One region of the Rhizobium sp. RCC_161_2 genome, then DNA from elsewhere that is predicted to be linked to it. Evidence: predicted binding sites of a transcription regulator. Region 1 holds the regulator's gene; each other region holds the start of a gene.

Region 1 (6,210 bases):
GCCTTGGCTGCGGCACCTTCTGCTGGCCGGAATGCTGACATGCGGCGGCATGGGATTGGCCCAATGCGAGGCCTGGCGAGCCTCGACCGTCATGCTCGACTCTGCCGTGACGACCACGATTACCGGGCGGATCGAACGACGCGAATCGGACGATAACGGGCGCTGGCGTTATGTCGTTGCACTTGAAGCAACCGAGAAACCGAGCATCCGCCGGGCACCGGAGCGGGTTACCATTTTCGTGCGCAAACAGCCGCAGCCCTTCCAACTCGGTGATCGCATCCAGGGCAGGGTGCGGCTGACCCCGCCGGCGGGACCCGCCCTGCCGGGCCTCAACGATTTTGCCTTCAGCGCATATTTCAACGGCATCGGCGCGAATGGTTTTGCCTTTGGAACACCGGCACTCATGTCACCTGCCGGCGATATCGGCGATGGAACTCTTCTCGATAAAGCGGATATCTGGCTTGCGGGTTTGCGCAACAGCATTGGTGACAGGATCAGGAAGACCCTGCCCGGCGATACCGGTGCCTTTGCGGCAGCGCTTGTCACCGATGAGAGACGCGCAATATCGGATGACACGACAGAGGCGCTGCGGGCGGCGGGTCTGACCCATATCATCGCCATTTCCGGCCTGAACATGGCTCTCTCGGCTGGCATCTTCTATGTCGGCCTGCGCTATACCCTCAGCCTGTTCTTCGGGGTGGCACAGGCGTGGCCGACGAAGAAGATCGCGGCCATCGGCGCGCTGCTGACGGTCACTGCCTATTACCTGATTTCGGGTTTCGGTGTTTCAGCGGAGCGCGCCTTCATCATGATGGCGATCATGCTGGTTGCCGTGCTTTTCGACCGGCCCTCCATCAGCCTGCGCAATGTCGCACTATCGGCGATCATCATACTTGTCCTTTCCCCATCGCAAGCGTTGGGACCGAGTTTCCAGATGTCCTACGCCGCGACGCTGGCTTTGGTGTCCGGCTATTCGCTCTGGACGCGTCGGCGGCATCGGGAGAGCGTTCTTTCGCGGTTTCGGATATTGCGTCCGCTGCTCTTCGTCTCGCGTTTCTTCGGCGGCGTATTGTCGACCTCCTTTCTCGGCGGTGCATCGACGGCGATCTTCTCGATCGAGCATTTTCATCGGCTGTCGACCTATGGCCTTGCCGCCAATCTGGCGGCCATGCCGATCGTTTCCTTCATCGTCATGCCGTTCGGCATGGCCGCGATGCTACTGATGCCCTTTGGCCTAGATGCATGGTTCTGGCAGATCACTGGCGAGGGGCTGGATATCGTCATCCTCATCGCCAAGACTGTCGCCTCCTGGGGTGGCAATATTCCTTTCGGCCGCATGCCGGTCTGGCTGTTCCCGACATTCATTGCCGGCTTCGTATTGATGGCTTTGCTGAAGACATGGTTGCGGCATGCGGGCGTGTTGCTGATGATTGGCTCGGTTGTCGTTGCGGCGCTTGTTCCTGATGCCCACAAGCCCGATCTAATGATTTCCGAGGATGGCACGCTGGTAGCCTTGCGGCGGGACGATGCTCTGACGACCAATCGCGAAAAGCCGCCTGATTTCATTTTCGAGCAGTGGCAAAGGGCACTGGCGATGACCGATCTCCGCCCGCCGACAATGCTTCCACCCGATAGCCAGCTTCCCAAGATCGGCAAGTCGGACAGGAACCGCCGCCTGACTGTCGACGAAGAGAACGCTGTCCGCAAGGCGATGGATGCCGCATTGGATAAAGCGGGGGAGGGTGGCTTTGCCTGCCAGAAACGGGCGTGGTGCGTGGCGATGCTGGACAATGGCGATATGCTCATCACCATCGAGGATGCGGCCTATCTCTCTCCCGCCTGTGACACTGCCAATATCGTCGTCACCCCTGTCCGGCTGCGGCTCGATCGCTGCCGCTCGGGTGCCATGCTGTTCACAGGGGCCACATTGCGGCGAACAGGATCTATCGAAATGGATCTCAGTGCCGGCAAGCCAATCGTCTCGACCGCGTATGATACTCTAACGCGGCCGTGGAACTTGCATCGCTCCTATGATTGGCGAACGGGCACATTCGGCGCACCGATCGCGCCCGTGTCACCTATCAGTGATAGCGGCGGATAAGGCCGACGAGCTTGCCCTGCACTTTGACGCGATCCGGTCCGAAAATACGGGTCTCGTAGGCAGGGTTAGCCGCCTCAAGTGCGATCGAGGCACCTTTGCGGCGGAAGCGCTTCAATGTCGCCTCTTCATCGTCGACCAAGGCAACGACGATATCGCCGGGATTGGCGGTCGTGCTGTTGCGGATAATGACGGTGTCGCCATCGAAGATGCCGGCATCGATCATCGAGTCGCCTTTGACCTCGAGCGCATAATGCTCGCCGGAGCCAAGCATGTCGGCGGGGACAGTGATATCGTGGGTATTGTTCTGGATGGCCGAGATTGGAACACCGGCAGCGATGCGACCCATGACCGGCACCGAAACGGCGCTGTTGTTCTCGTCATTTGCCGGCTTGGCGGGGGCCGGCGGCTGTACGGGCTGGGGCTTGCCCAGGCTGCCTTCGATGACACTCGGCGAGAAGCCGCGGCGCGGCTGCAGGCTTGGACTATAGGCTTCCGGCAGCTTGATGACCTCCAGCGCCCGAGCCCGATTCGGCAGTCGGCGGATGAAGCCGCGCTCTTCCAGAGCCGTGATCAAACGATGAATGCCCGACTTGGACGCAAGGTCCAGCGCATCCTTCATTTCATCGAAAGAAGGTGGAACGCCGGACTCCTTCATCCGTTCGTGAATGAAGAGAAGCAGTTCCTGCTGCTTGCGTGTCAACATCGTATTTGAACCCCAGAATCGTGAAGGTGTCGTGAAACAAATCCAGAACGGACACTATATGTTCCATATGTGTTCCGCAAGTCCCTAATTTTCGATGAATGTTTTGCCGGCGCATCAAATAAAGGGGAACATAACAAGTCCCGAGTAAGCAGAACGGCGGAGTATTCAGCGCTGATCAATGAAGCATATGCGGAAATCGACGATGATCGATTCTGCGGAAATGAGAGCCGATAACCACTGAAACCCGGAGCAATCCCGGCTTCCGCGCAGTTGCAACACATTCGATAATGAGCCCTCCCATTTGCGATCGGCCTGGTTTTAAACGCTGCGTTTTCATCTTGAATTGAGCGTCGGAAGAGCGCAAACCTGCGACATGCATCAAGGGGGAAGCCATGGTTTCATCGCCGCATCCGCTGGATCATCTCGTACTGCCGACGGTCAATATTGCCATGGCGCGGGAACGGCTGGGCAAGCTTGGTTTTACCGTCGCCGCCGATGCGCGCCATCCCTTCGGCACCGAGAATGCCTGCGTGTTCTTTTCCGACAAGACCTATCTGGAGCCCCTAGGCGTCGCGTCGCAAGAGCAATACGAAGCGAGCATCGAGGAAGGCAATGTTTTCGTTGCCCGTGACCAGGCCTATCGTTTTCGCGTCAGTGAGGAAGGGTTTTCGGCCATCGTTCTCGGCACGAAGGATGCCGTCGCCGATGACAAGCGGTTCCTGGCCAATGCCATGTCTGCTGGGCGGATGCTGGATTTCGAGAGGCCGATGCGTATGCCGGATGGCTCGGAAACCATCGCCGGTTTCCGTCTCGCTTTCGCGGCCGACCTGCGGTCCCCGGATTTCCTGGCCTTCTGCTGCCAGCGCATCAACCCTTTGCCGGCTGATCGTGATGCCCTGGAGCGGCATGCCAATGGTGTGACCGGCATTGCGCGCGTTGCTGTTTCGACGCCCAAGCCAACCGTGTTTCGGGGCTTCTTCGAACGGGTTGCCGACGGATCAAAGATATCGGAACATTCCTTCGGGCTGACGATCGAGACGGCGAACGCCAGGATCGAGGTCCTGACCCCGCAAGGCATGGAAGCTTTTTACGATTTTCCCTTGCCGACGGGCGATCCTGGCCTTCGGGCGCGCGCAATCCTTTTCAGGACATGCGATCTTTCCGTGACATCGTCGCATTTGGCTGCTAACGGCGTCACATACACGCGTAAGAACAATCGTATTCTGGCAAAGCCCGCCCCCGGACAGGGCGCGTTGTTCGCCTTCGAGGAGATAGCATGAGCACCAATTCCGAAGTGATCGTCGGCGAGGGCGCATCCAAGGTTCTGTTTTCCAACACCGCCAAGCTGTCGCTGATTGCCGGCCCCTGCCAGATGGAAAGCCGCGATCATGCCTTCATGGTTGCCGGCGTTCTGAAGGAGCTCTGCGGCAAGCTCGGCATCGGCCTTGTCTACAAGTCTTCCTATGACAAGGCGAACCGTACGTCGCTCTCCGGCAAGCGCGGCATCGGCCTGGAAAAGGCCATGGAAGTCTTTGCTGATCTCAAGAAGGAATATGGCTTTCCGGTCTTGTCCGACATTCACACCGAGGAGCAGTGCGCTGTCGTTGCCAAGACGGTAGACATCCTGCAGATCCCGGCCTTCCTGTCGCGCCAGACCGACCTTCTCGTTGCCGCCGCCAAGACCGGCCGCGTCGTCAACGTCAAGAAGGGCCAGTTCCTGGCGCCCTGGGACATGAAGAACGTGCTGGCCAAGCTCAACGACAGCGGTAACCCGAACATCATGCTCTGCGAGCGTGGCGCCTCCTTCGGCTACAACACGCTGGTCTCCGACATGCGCTCGCTGCCGATCATGGCGGCCATGGGCGCTCCGGTGATTTTCGACGCGACTCATTCCGTGCAGCAGCCGGGCGGGCAGGGCGGTTCGACGGGCGGCGACCGCCGGTTCGTCGAGACGCTGGCACGCGCAGCCGTCGCCGTCGGCGTTGCCGGCGTTTTCGTCGAGACGCATGAAGATCCGGACAACGCACCGTCCGATGGTCCGAACATGGTCTATTTGAAGGACATGCCGCAGCTTCTGGAAAAGCTGCTGGCCTTCGACGCCATCGCCAAGGCTTGAGACTTTAAGCGGCATTCAACAGGCTGACATGAACTTGCTATACGCGGCCTGTTGGAGCGCCAGATCGAGGTGCGGAGCGGCATTGTAATTTCCGCGACTTCGATTAAGACGATTTCAATCGATTTATAACCCAGCGAGCAGGAAGCTATCATGACCGCAATCACCGACATTATCGCCCGCGAGATTCTCGACAGCCGTGGCAATCCGACTGTTGAAGTCGATGTCTACCTCGAAGATGGCAGCCTGGGCCGTGCAGCGGTTCCGTCGGGTGCCTCGACCGGCGCGCATGAAGCCGTCGAGCTTCGTGACGGCGGTAAGCGCTATCACGGCAAGGGTGTCGAAAAGGCCGTCGAGGCCGTCAATACCGAGATCTTCGATGCGATCGGCGGCATGGACGCTGAAAACCAGATCCAGATCGACGACATCATGATCGAACTTGACGGCACGCCGAACAAGTCGCGCATCGGCGCCAACGCCATCCTCGGCGTATCGCTCGCCGTTGCCAAGGCTGCTGCCCAGAGTGCGAACCTGCCGCTCTACCGCTATGTCGGCGGTGCTCACGCTCGCCTGCTGCCGGTTCCGATGATGAACATCATCAACGGCGGCGCCCATGCCGACAATCCGATCGATTTCCAGGAATTCATGATTCTGCCGGTCGGCGCGGACACTTTCCGTGACGCCGTGCGTATTGGCTCGGAAATCTTCCACGTCCTCAAGAAGGAACTGGCGTCCCAGGGCCACAACACCAATGTCGGTGACGAAGGCGGCTTTGCACCTGGGCTCTCCAGCGCTCCTGCTGCCCTCGACTTCATCATGAAGTCGATCGAAAAGGCCGGCTACAAGCCAGGCGAAGAGGTTGCTCTCGGCCTCGATTGCGCTTCGACCGAGTTCTTCAAGGACGGAAAATACGTGCTGGAAGGCGAAGGCCGCACGCTGGAACCCGGCGCCATGGCTGAATACCTTGCCGAACTTGCCGCCAAGTACCCGATCGTTTCGATCGAAGACGGCATGGCTGAAGACGATTGGGAAGGCTGGAAGGCGCTCACCGATCTGATCGGCAAGAAGACGCAGCTCGTCGGCGACGACTTGTTCGTCACCAATTCGGCTCGCCTGCGCGACGGCATCCGCATGGGTGTTGCCAACTCCATCCTCGTCAAGGTCAACCAGATCGGCACGCTGACGGAAACGCTCGACGCCGTCGAAACCGCGCATAAGGCCAACTACACGGCCGTCATGTCGCACCGTTCCGGCGAAACCGAAGACTCGACCATCGCCGATCTCGCAGTTGCC
Region 2 (6,210 bases), 540 kb from region 1:
GCCGCTTTCGCCGTAACCGATGCGCTCGACGGCGTGGCCGGAGCGGGAGCCCCAGTTGTCGCGGGTGGCGTCGGTCTTGTTCGCCTGGGCGCGTTTCCAGCCGGGAGTGGAATAGGAATTGGCGAAGGGCTCGGCCTTGTCGAAGCGCGATTGGCCATAGCCGCCGCGGCCGTAACCGCCGTAGGATTGCTCCACTTCCGCGACTTCGACATGGGTGACAGGCAGTTCGTCGAGGAAGCGCGACGGGATGGTCGACTGCCAGAGACCGTGGATGCGGCGGTTGGAGACAAACCAGATGTGGCAGCGGCGCTTGGCGCGGGTGAGGCCGACATAGGCGAGGCGGCGTTCTTCCTCCAGCCCGGCGCGGCCGCTTTCGTCGAGCGAGCGCTGATGCGGGAACAAGCCTTCCTCCCAGCCGGGCAGGAAAACGGTTTCGAATTCCAGGCCCTTGGCGGAGTGCAGCGTCATGATGGAGACGGCATCGAGATTTTCGTTCTGCTCGACGTCCATCACCAGGGCGACGTGCTCGAGGAAGCCGCGCATGGATTCAAAACTGTCCATCGAGCGGATGAGTTCCTTCAGGTTTTCCAGCCGTCCGGGCGCTTCCGCCGATTTGTCGTTCTTCCACATGTCGGTGTAGCCGGACTCTTCGAGGATCTGCTCGGCAAGTTCGGTGTGCGGCGTGTTTTCGAGCAGGCCCTGCCAGCGGCGGAAGGATTGCACGACGTCGAACAAAGCCTTGCGCGGCTTCGGCTTCATCTCGTCGGTCTCGATGATGTCGGCTGATGCCGCCAGCATCGGGATATCGCGGACGCGGGCATAGTCGTGCAGGGCGCGCACCGTGGTGTCGCCGAGGCCGCGCTTCGGTGTGTTGACGATCCGCTCGAAGGCGAGATCGTCGGCCGGCTGGCAGACCAGGCGAAAATAGGCCATGGCGTCGCGGATTTCGAGGCGCTCGTAGAAGCGAGGGCCGCCGACGACGCGATAATTGAGGCCGAGCGTGACGAAACGGTCTTCGAATTCGCGCATCTGGAAGGAGGCGCGCACCAGGATCGCCATGTCGTTCAGCTTGTGCTGATTGCGCTGGAGCTGCTCGATCTCCTCACCGATGGCGCGGGCTTCCTCCTCGGAATCCCAGGAGGCGTGCACCTGCACCTTGATATCGTCAGGGTCAGAGCGATCGGTGAACAGCGTCTTGCCGAGGCGGCCCTCATTATGGGCGATCAGATGGGCAGCGGCGCCGAGAATATGTTCGGTGGAGCGATAGTTGCGCTCCAGCTTGATCACCTTGGCGCCGGGAAAATCCTTTTCGAAGCGCAGGATATTGTCCACTTCCGCGCCGCGCCAGCCATAGATCGACTGGTCGTCGTCGCCGACGCAGCAGACATTCTGCAACTCGCCCTTCGGCCGCTGCGCCAGCAGGCGCAGCCACATATACTGCGCCGTGTTGGTGTCCTGATACTCGTCGACGAGAATGTAGCGGAAGCGCTGGTGATAGTCTTTCAGCACATCCGGATTCTGCCGGAACATGTTGATCGGATGCAGCAAAAGGTCGCCGAAGTCGCAGGCGTTGAGCGTCTTCAGGCGGTTCTGGTAGGCAGCATAGAGTTCGCGGCCCTTGCCGTTGGCAAAGGCGCGGGCGTCGCCCTCCGGAATCTCCGCGGGACCAAGACCCTTGTTCTTCCAGCTGTCGATCATCCCGGCGAATTGTTTGGCGGGCCAGCGCTTGTCGTCGATGCCTTCCGCCTGGATCAGCTGTTTGATCAGGCGGATGACGTCGTCAGTGTCGAGAATGGTGAAGCTGGAGGAGAGGCCGACCAGCTCGGAATGACGGCGCAGCAGCTTGACGCCGATCGAGTGGAACGTGCCGAGCCAGGGCATGCCCTCGACCGCGCCGCCGACGAGCAGGGCAACGCGCTCCTTCATCTCGCGGGCCGCCTTATTGGTAAAGGTGACGGCGAGGATCTGGCTGGGGAAGGCGCGGTTGGTGGAGAGGATATGGGCAATGCGGGTCGTCAGCACCCGCGTCTTGCCGGTGCCGGCGCCGGCGAGCACGAGAACCGGCCCGTCCAGCGTCTCTACCGCTTCCGTCTGTTCCGGATTGAGGCCGGTGAGATAGTCGGGCCGCCGGCCGCCATCGCGCGCCGCCATGGCGCGGGCCGCAATACCGCCGCCTACACTGGTGGGGCCGGGGGCTGGCGCGGGCCGGCGCGGAACCAGGTGTTCCGGCTCTTCGTCGAAGAAGGGAATGTCGTCATGTCCGATGGTCATGAGGTTCAATGTAATGATTCTGCCCTGAAAGGCAAAAGAAACGGCCCAAAAATAGAACAAAAAGTGCACATTCACAGGTGTATGGAGGTTATCAAGAGGCTATCCCACCCCTGAACAGGGATGTGGGGATGCAAATGAAATGCCTCGTTGTCCCCGCCAAGATTACAACTTTGTCATAATGCGTGGCAAAGCTTGCCGCATATGTTCAAAAAAACGATATTGCAGCAAATCGGGCACAATCCTGCGTTATATCGCGATTTGCCCTAGGGGTGGCCTCAGTAAGTGCGCTGGGTGCGATGAGGCCATATAAAACTGACGACGCGATTTCATCGCCTCTGACAACGAGCCGGAGACGTGCATGACCGCCTGGAAGCAGCTTTCCTTGTCTTTTCTGTTGCTAGCGGCAGGTATTGCCGCTGTGGTGGTTTTCGTGCCCGGCACGGCTGGATTGCTGCGGGCAGTTGGCGTCCCTGAAGCCGTCGTGGGGGCTATTGCGCCTGGCGAAAGCACCAAGAGTGAGAAGGCAGCGAATGGCGGTGCGCGGCGTGGCGCCGATAAGCCGCTGGTGGTGACCGAGGCCGTGGTCAGCGGCGTGGTCAATGATCGCCTGAGCGCCATCGGCACCGGCGATGCCATACGCTCCGTCGTCGTCATGCCGCAGGCAACGGGCACGATCCGCGAAATCCTCATCAAGTCCGGCGACCATGTAAAGCAGGGACAGGTGCTGGCCCGTCTTGACGATGACGAGCAGATCATTGCGCGCGGTCAGGCGGAGGTGGCCTTGAAAAGTGCCGTCGAGAAGTCGCAGCTCTATCACAACATCAAATCCAGTGTGTCGCGCATGGAGGTCTTCGATTCCGAGATCGTCGAGCAGGGCGCACGGCTGGCGCTGAAATCGGCCGAGCTGGCGCTGAAGCGCCGGGATATCGTTGCGCCGATCGATGGTATCGTCGGTATCGTTCCCGTCGTCATCGGCGACAATGTCACGACGACGACCAGCATCGTCACGCTCGACGACCGCTCGGAAGTCCTGGTCGATTACTGGGTACCGGAGCGGTTTGCCAATACGGTCAAGGTCGATCAGCCGGTTGAGGCGACGTCGGTGGCGCGGCCGGGACGGTTGTTCTCCGGCGTGGTCGAGGCGGTCGACAACCGCGTCGATGGCGCCAGCCGTACCTTGCGGATCCGCGCCCGTATCGACAATGCCACGGACGAGTTGCGCGCCGGGATGTCCTTCAATGTCGGCATGCGCTTTGCCGGCGAAACCTATCCTTCCGTCGATCCGCTGTCGGTGCAGTGGGACGGCGAAGGCTCCTATGTCTGGCGTGTCATCGACGGCAAGTCGTCCAAGGTGCGTGTCAGTGTCGTGCAACGCAATCCGGATGCGGTGCTGGTTCAAGCCGATCTCAAGGACGGTGATCGGATCGTCACCGAGGGGTTGCAGCGCGTGACCGAGGGCGGCGCGGTGCGCCTTGCCCGCGAAGTGGCCGAGGCCACGGAGGCCGTCACGCAATGATGGGGCACGGCAACGATACCGGCGATGGGGCCGGGACTGGCACTGGCTCCGGCAAGCAGGCTTTTACCGCGCTTTTCGTGCGCCGGCCGATCCTGGCGCTGGTCTTCAACACGCTGATGGTCGTTGCCGGCCTTGCCGCCTATTTCGGTGTCGAGGTGCGCGAATTGCCTGACGTCGACCGCCCGGTCGTCACCGTGCGGACCATGTTTGACGGCGCTGCGCCGCAGACGGTGGATCAGGAACTGACCAAGGTCATCGAGGGCGCGGTCGCCCGAGTCAGCGGCCTGAAATCCGTGTCCTCCAGTTCCTCCTTCGGCCAGAGCCGGGTGACGCTCGAATTTTCCGACACCATCGATCTCTCGGTTGCGGCCAACGATGTTCGCGATGCGATCGGACGCATCACCGAGCAGCTGCCCGACGAGGCGGACGCGCCGCAGATCGTCAAGGCGGATTCGGATTCGCAGCCGATCATGCGGCTTGCCGTCACCTCCAATACGCTCACCATGGACGACCTGACGCAGCTCGTCGACAACGAGATCACCGACCGGCTCGCCTCCGTCGATGGCGTTGCCGATGTCGAGCTCTATGGCGACCAGGAGAAAGTTTTCCGCATCGATGTCGATCAGGGAGCGCTTGCCGGGCGAGGGCTGACGATCGGCGATCTGACGACGGCGCTGGCGACAGCGGCGCTCGATGTGCCGGCGGGATCGCTGAAGAGCAATCGGCAGGATATCGTCGTGCGCGCCACGGCCGCGTTGCAGACCCCCGAGGATTTCTCGCGGCTGATCATCAAGGATCGCGTCCGGCTTGCCGATGTCGCAACCGTGACGCTCGGTCCCCGCGATGGGACCACGGCGCTGCGTTCCAACGGTGTACAGGGCATCGGCCTCGGCATCATCCGGCAGGCGCAATCGAACACGCTCAACATCTCCAACGGCGTGAAAGCCGTGGTGGCGCAGCTGTCGAAATCTTTGCCTGAGGGAACCCGCATCGCGATCACCAGCGATGACGCCGTGTTCATCCAGGGGGCGATCCATGAGGTGGTGCTGGCGCTGATACTCTCTGCGCTGATCGTCACGATCGTCATCTACCTCTTCCTGCGCGACTGGCGCGCGACGCTGATCCCGGCGGTCACCATGCCCGTGGCGCTGACCGGAACGCTGGCAGCGCTCTACATGGTCGGTTTTTCCATCAACATCCTGACGCTGCTGGCGATCGTGCTTGCCACCGGCCTCGTGGTCGACGATGCCATCGTCGTGCTCGAAAATATCGTTCGGCGAAGATCGGAGAAGATGGGACCGCGCGCGGCGGCGGTGCTCGGCACGCGCGAGGTCTTCTTCGCTGTCATCGCGACGACGGCGACGCTTGCCGCCGTCTTCATTCCGCTGTCCTTCCTGCCGGGGCAGGTGGGTGGCCTGTTCCGCGAATTCGGCTTCGTGCTCGCTTTCTCCGTCGGCCTGTCATCGATCGTGGCGCTGACGCTTTGTCCGATGCTGGCCTCGCGCATGCTGACCAAGGAGATGCGCGAGGATCACGGCATGCTCGGCCGTTTCGGCGAGCTGTTTTCCGGTGTCTATCGCCGTACGCTCGGGGCCTGCCTGAATGCGCCGTTGGTGGTCATCGTCTTCTGCGCGATCTTTTCCGCCGCCGCGATCTTCGCTTTCCTGGGCGTCAAGAGCGAGCTGACGCCGAATGAGGACCGCGCCATGGTGATGCTCAGGCTGACCACACCGCAAGGTGCCAGCCTCGATTACACCAAGGATCAGTTGCAGCGTGTGGAAGAAAACCTGCAGCCCCTGATGGACAGCGGCGATATCCGCAATGTCTACGCGATCTCCGGACAGAACGGACAGGTGAATACCGGCTTCATGGTATTGACGCTGGCGCCCTGGAGCGAGCGTCACCGCACGCAGACCGACATCGTTGCCGATATCAACCGGGCGATGGCCCGCGTGCCGGCGTTGCGCGGCAACGTCTTCCAGTCAAACAGTCTGCGCATCCGTGGTGCCGGCAGCGGCGTGCAGATGGCACTGACGGGCAATGATCACGAGGCATTGACGCAGGCGGCGCTGAAGCTGGTGCAGGCACTGGACGCCACCGGGCAATTCGACACGCCGCGTCTCAACAATGAGCCGACCCAGGCGCAGGTCTCCGTCGCGATCGACCGCGAGCGCGCTTCCGATCTCGGTGTCGACATCACCGGCCTGTCGACGGCGCTGCAATCGCTGCTCGAGGGTCGCTCCGTTGTCGATGTCTTCGTCAAGGGCGAGGCCTATCCGGTGCTGCTGACCTCGACCATGCGGCCGATCGACGATCCGACCGATCTCGAAAACGTCTTCCTGAAGACCGGCGACGGCAAGATCGTGCCGATGTCGGTCATCGCCAGCCTGAAGGAAGGGGCGGTCGCGCCGCAGCTCACCCGC
Region 3 (6,210 bases), on a different contig from region 1:
GATCAGCGTCACATCAAAGCCGAGCGAGACGGCCCGCCGGGCCGTGGTGTCGACACAGAACTGGGTCATGCAGCCGCCGATGATGAGGCGGGTGATCCCTTTGGCACGCAGGCGCTGCTCGAGGTCGGTCTCGAAAAAAGAATCGCAACTCGTCTTGTGAACCACGACATCGCCCGCCTCCGGCGCGACTTCCCGCCGCAGCTGCCAGCCTTCGCCACGCTTGGCCAGACGATGGGCTCCGTGGCCGTCATGCTGAACGATGAAGGATGGAACGCCGGCGGCGCGGGCCTCGCGCTTCAACGCTGCGAGCTTGGAGACGACCGTCTCAAAGGCGGCATCGATCGCCGGCTGGCGCGCTGGCGTGCCAAGGCCGGTCAGGACGGCGTTCTGGAGATCGATCAGGAGCAATGCGGAGGACATGGGAGCCTTATGCAGCGTGGTTTCGACAACGTGGTTCGGCAGGCCGTTAATCCTTTGGTAGTGTATTCGCACCGACAGCACAACCGCTTGAAAAGGTAGGAATGCTGCGATAGAGCAAGCCTCTGTCTCTCGAGGAAGATCACCATGACGCTGGCAGCCTTGCTCACCTATAGCGGCGCAGTTTTCATCGCCGGCACGGTAGCCCTCATCGCCGCCCGCGCAGCCTAAAAAAACCTTCCCCGATGACGCCATTTAGGAGATTCTTTTCCCAAGTGGAACTGAAGCTCAGAGTGGGATCACTCTGGTTTCCGTTACCGTTTGATCCTATTGTGCCTTCACAATTCCAATAAAGGGAGAGCTACCCATGTCCGACACCCGCAAACCAGGCCGCGGCCGCGTCTATGCCTCGATCACCGAGACCATCGGCGACACGCCGCTCGTGCGTCTCGACAAGCTGGCAAAGGAGAAGGGCGTCAAGGCCAACCTCTTGGCAAAGCTCGAATTCTTCAACCCCATCGCCTCCGTCAAGGACCGCATCGGCGTCGCCATGATCGAGAGCCTGGAAGCCCAGGGCAAGATCACCCCCGGCCGGAGCGTGCTGATCGAGCCGACGTCGGGCAATACCGGCATCGCACTCGCCTTTGCCGCTGCCGCCAAGGGCTACAAGCTGATCCTCACCATGCCGGAAACCATGTCGATCGAGCGCCGCAAGATGCTGGCCCTGCTCGGCGCCGAACTGGTGTTGACCGAAGGGGCGAAGGGCATGAAGGGCGCGATCGCCAAGGCCGAGGAACTGGCCTCGACACTGCCCGACGCCGTCATCCCGCAGCAGTTCGAAAACCCGGCCAACCCGGAAATCCATCGTAAGACGACGGCCGAGGAAATCTGGAACGACACCGACGGCAAGGTCGACATCTTCGTCTCCGGCATCGGCACCGGCGGCACGATCACAGGCGTCGGCCAGGTGCTGAAGGCCCGCAATCCCGACATCAAGGTCATCGCCGTCGAGCCGGCCGATTCACCGGTTCTGTCCGGCGGCAATCCCGGTCCGCACAAGATCCAGGGCATCGGCGCCGGCTTCGCCCCGAAGATCCTCGACACCCATGTCTATGACGAAGTGATCACCGTCACCAACGACGAAGCCTTCCAGCAGGCCCGCCTCGTCGCCAGGCTCGAAGGCGTGCCGGTCGGCATTTCCTCTGGTGCTGCCTTGACGGCTGCGATCAAGGTCGGTCAGCGGCCGGAAAACGAAGGCAAGAGCATCGTCGTCATCATCCCCTCCTTCGCCGAGCGTTATCTGTCGACGGTCCTGTTCGAGGGGCTGGGCGGCTGATAAAGTCTGCTACAATCGTTAAATACCCAAAGGGCGCTGCGGCGCCCTTTGTTGTTTCAGCGACTTGCCCTCACGCCGCCGCCGTCAGCCGTTCGCCGGCGATGCGGTAGGAAATAGCCTCGGCGAGATGGATGCGCCCGACCGTCTGCTTGTCGTCGAGATCGGCGAGCGTGCGCGCCACCTTCAAGACGCGATGATAGCCGCGGGCGGAAAACTTCATCTTCTCGGCCGCGTCACGGAGCAATTGCAGGCCGGCGGCGTCCGGCTCGGCGATGGTCTCGATCATCGATGTCGAGCAGCGGGCGTTGGTGGAGATGCCTTTCAGGCCGGCGGCCTCGAAGCGTTCGCGCTGCCGTTCGCGGGCGCGAGCGACGCGAAGGGCGACATCGGCACTCTTTTCCGCCGTTGCCGGCCGGATGAGATCAGCGGCCGAAACCGCAGGCACATCGATGCGGATATCGATACGGTCGAGCAGCGGCCCGGAAATACGACCCTGGTAGTCCGAGACGCAGCGCGGACCACGGGCGCAGGTGTGGCCCGGTTCGCCGGCCATGCCGCAACGGCAAGGGTTCATCGCCGCGATAAGCTGAATGCTGGCAGGGTAAGAAACACGATGATTGGCGCGGGCGATGATGCATTCGCCCGTTTCCAACGGCTGGCGCAACGCATCCAGCGCCTGCGGTGAAAACTCCGGAAGCTCGTCAAGGAAGAGAACGCCATGATGGGCAAGCGAGGCTTCGCCGGGCCGGGCGCGCAGGCCGCCGCCGACCAATGCGGCCATGGTGGCGGAATGATGGGGCGTGCGATAGGGCCGACGATCGGAGAGCTTACCGCCGGACAGCTGACCGGCGACGGAATGGATCATCGACACTTCCAGTAGCTCCGCCGTCGACAGCGGCGGCAGGATGGATGGCAGGCGCGAGGCCAGCATCGACTTGCCGGAACCAGGCGGTCCGACAAAAAGCAGATTATGCCCACCGGCGGCTGCTACCTCCAGCGCCCGCTTGGCACTTTCCTGCCCCTTGATATCGGCAAGATCCGGGAAATTGGCGGCGGTTGCGCGGATGGCGGGTTCCGGGCGCGACAGGACCTGGGTGCCGCGAAAATGATTGGCGAGCGCGATCAGGCTGCGTGGCGCGAGGATATCGATTTCGGCGCCGGCCCAGGCGGCTTCGGGACCGCTTTCGGCCGGGCAGATCAGGCCCTTGCCCATGGCATTGGCGGCAATTGCGGCCGGCAATGCACCGGCAACGGGCGCAATCGTGCCGTCAAGATTGAGTTCGCCAAGGACGGCATAGGCGGACAACGCATCCGCCGGAATGGCGCCCAGTGCTGCCATCAGCCCGAGCGCGATCGGAAGATCGAAATGACTGCCCTCTTTGGGCAAATCAGCTGGCGCGAGATTGACCGTCACCTTCTTCGGCGGCAGCGCCAGACCGGAAGCGTGGAGTGCGGCCTGCACGCGCTCGCGGCTTTCGGCCACCGCCTTGTCGGGCAGGCCGACGATATGCATCAGCACCTTGCCGGGCGCGATCATCACCTGCACTTCGACGGGAACGCCTTCAATGCCCTGAAACGCAACCGTGCTGACGCGCGCCACCATGCTCTATCCCCTGTGCCGCAAGCTTTTTACGCTAACAACCCATCCCTTTAGTAGGTTGTAGGTTGCAATCTTGCATGGAAAAAGGAATAAAACAAGAACAATAAACGAACAAATCTACTATCGCACGAGATGCTACGACAGCAAGTTGTAATATAAGAACAAAATAAGACGAGAGCGCCGAAATCAGGCGCGCTTGGCTTCGATGGCATCCCAGAGCAGGCTGGCGATATCGGCGCCGCCGAAGCGCTTGACCTCGCGAATGCCGGTCGGCGACGTGACGTTGATCTCCGTCATATAGTCACCAATGACATCGATGCCGACGAGGAGGAAGCCGCGTGCCTTCAGCGATGGGCCGATGCGGGCGCAGATTTCCTGTTCGCGCGCCGTCAGCTCCGTTGCCTCGGCACGGCCGCCGACATGCATGTTGGAGCGGCTGTCATGTTCGGCTGGAACGCGGTTGATGGCGCCGACCGGCTCGCCGTCGACGAGGATGATGCGCTTGTCGCCCTTGCGCACGTCAGGCAGATATTGCTGGGCGATGAAGGGCTCGCGGAAGAGCTGGCCGAACATTTCGAGCAGCGAAGACAGGTTACGGTCGTCGCGCGTCGAGTGGAAGACCCCGGCGCCGCCATTACCGTAGAGCGGCTTCAGGATGATGTCACCCATCTCCTCGCGGAAGCGGCGGATTTCGTCGGCATCGCGAGTGATCAGCGTTTTCGGCATCAGGTCGGCGAATTCGGTGACGAAGATCTTTTCCGGGGAGTTGCGCACCCAGGCCGGATCGTTGACCACGAGCGTCTTCGGGTGAATGCGCTCGAGTAGATGCGTCGAGGTGATATAGGCCATGTCGAAGGGCGGATCCTGACGCAGCAGGACGACATCCATGGTCGAGAGATCGACGCGCTCGGGTTCGCCGAGTTCGAAATGGTCGCCCTTGACGTCGCGCAGGATCATCGGCTCGACCGAAGCATAGACCGTGCCGTCGCGCATGCTGAGGCGCTCGGGCGTGTAGTGGAAGAGCTTGTAGCCGCGGTTCTGGGCCTCCAGGCTCATGGCGAACGTCGAGTCGCCCGCGATGTTGATGCCCTGTACATGGTCCATCTGGACCGCAACATTCTTGATCTTCGCCATGATTTGCCCTCGCTCGAATTCGCCGACAGATTTAGGTCGGCCGGCGTTCAAACGCAACGGCTATTGACGGCATCAGGCGGCGATACCCTGGGCGCCGCCCTGCCGCACGAGATTGCGCAGGCGATAGGCCATGGTCAGCGGCTTCGGGAAAGGCTTGCGGCAGAAGGCGACCTTGCGCACATAGCGGTCGATGCGCCATGTCGCCCATGTGCCTCCGGCAAAATAAGCGACGTCGCCGGCGCCGAGCAGACGTTCCACGCCATCCTCGGTGGTGATATGCACCTCGCCCTCGAGGATCATCACGGTCTCGTCCCAGCCGAAATGCCAGTGAAACTCGCCCGCCGTACAATCCCACAATGCCGTCAGCGCGGCATCGTCCTGCCCGCGAGAATGCTCGGCAAGGCGGGCGACCGGCGTGCCTGCCACGACCCAGGACGGCTCGATCGGCGACGGCTTCATGTCCATCTCGCCGGCAGCGCCCGCCACAAAGTTTTTCGACTGCGGCAATGCCACAGCGACTGGTACGGCACGGGCGGCAAAGGCCGCCATGCTCGCCAACATCAATCTCAAGACCATGCAATCCCCCAATTCCATGCGCGTCTTGGCCTTCATGGCACGAAACAAGTAACGGCACGGTTCAGGAAAAAGCTGGCATTTTATCGGTTTGCAGCGATCAGGCCGCAAAACCTTCGATGGTGCAGACGATCATGTCGTGATCGGAGAGCGGCTTGCCGTCGGCGTTGAGCGAAGAGACCAGATGGCTTTCGCCGATCTTCAGGCCACGGCTCAGGAACCAGTCGAGCTTCATGGTGCGGTCGGGAAAGCGGGTGATGAGGCTCGGGCGCGTGCTCGTCTGATCGAGCGGCCCGCCATGGCATTCGAAGCCACGACCCTCTGCCATCGCGAAAAGAGTATCCGTCCTGAAATCCCCGCCGGTATGATTGCCGGTATTGAGGTCGCCGCCGATCAGGATCGGCAGGCCGGGCGCGTAGGCCTCGACGGCATCGATCAATGCCGCCATCTGGCGTTCGCGATAGGCGACGGTAGCGACACTTTCGAGATGCACCGAGACGGCGACGAAGGGACCTGCTTCGGTCTCGACAATGGCGCCGATGGCGCAGCGCTCGCCGACACGCGGCTGCTCGTTGCTGTCCTTGAACCAGACGGCCTCGCCCGGCAGACGGAACAGGAAGACGTCTTTCAGCGCGGTCGAAGCCATCAGTGCGTTGCCATGAAAGCCCTTCTCGTTGAAGTCGTCCTTACAGAAGGACCGCTCGATCTCGGAGCCGAGGCTGAGTTCGAGGAATTCGACGCCATAGGCGTAATTCATGCCCAGCTCACCGGCGACCATGGCGGTCGGGTCGCATTGCTCCGTGCGTGCCATACCTTTATCCATTTCCGAAAGCAGCACCAAAGGCGCATCGGTCGCCCGCAGCTTGGCGGCGGATTCGAGCGGGAAAAGGCAACGCTCCAAATTCCACGCCGCCACGGTGAAGGGGAAAGCAAGCGGCCGCCCCTGGCCGCTCCCGCCGCCGACACGCACCGTGTTCATGCAGGCAAGCGACGCCAGGGTCGCAGCGTGGATGGCGGGGGTCTTTTCCAGCGAAATGAAACTCTGACGCTCCTCCTGCGAAGGAACGGCGAAGTCGGAGACGGTACTGCGGATCATGATGAGGCCTGTCGAGATGAGATAAGGCGCCGATGCCTTGGAGCAGCATGGCGC

What was found. Region 1 encodes LexA, which represses DNA repair genes until DNA is damaged. Its sites were predicted from a motif close to TGTTCNNNNTGTGTTCNG; they were not measured.
Region 2: the regulator LexA is predicted to act here: its motif matches at 2,324-2,341, upstream of AB6803_RS04565 (ATP-dependent helicase).
Region 3: the regulator LexA is predicted to act here: its motif matches at 3,450-3,467, upstream of AB6803_RS15600 (YifB family Mg chelatase-like AAA ATPase).

What each region holds. Positions count from the first base shown of each region.
Region 1 is NZ_JBFUPL010000002.1:633,643-639,852, reverse strand. Features, by position in the region: gene AB6803_RS07235 (ComEC/Rec2 family competence protein) at 1-2,101, shown strand, start outside; gene lexA (transcriptional repressor LexA) at 2,082-2,804, opposite strand; gene AB6803_RS07225 (VOC family protein) at 3,197-4,084, shown strand; gene kdsA (3-deoxy-8-phosphooctulonate synthase) at 4,081-4,920, shown strand; gene eno (phosphopyruvate hydratase) at 5,071-6,210, shown strand, end outside.
Region 2 is NZ_JBFUPL010000002.1:89,060-95,269, forward strand. Features, by position in the region: gene AB6803_RS04565 (ATP-dependent helicase) at 1-2,271, opposite strand, end outside; gene AB6803_RS04570 (efflux RND transporter periplasmic adaptor subunit) at 2,630-3,787, shown strand; gene AB6803_RS04575 (efflux RND transporter permease subunit) at 3,784-6,210, shown strand, end outside.
Region 3 is NZ_JBFUPL010000005.1:231,767-237,976, forward strand. Features, by position in the region: gene AB6803_RS15590 (cysteine hydrolase family protein) at 1-420, opposite strand, end outside; gene cysK (cysteine synthase A) at 785-1,753, shown strand; gene AB6803_RS15600 (YifB family Mg chelatase-like AAA ATPase) at 1,824-3,356, opposite strand; gene gshB (glutathione synthase) at 3,540-4,487, opposite strand; gene AB6803_RS15610 (cupin domain-containing protein) at 4,560-5,063, opposite strand; gene AB6803_RS15615 (endonuclease) at 5,161-6,156, opposite strand.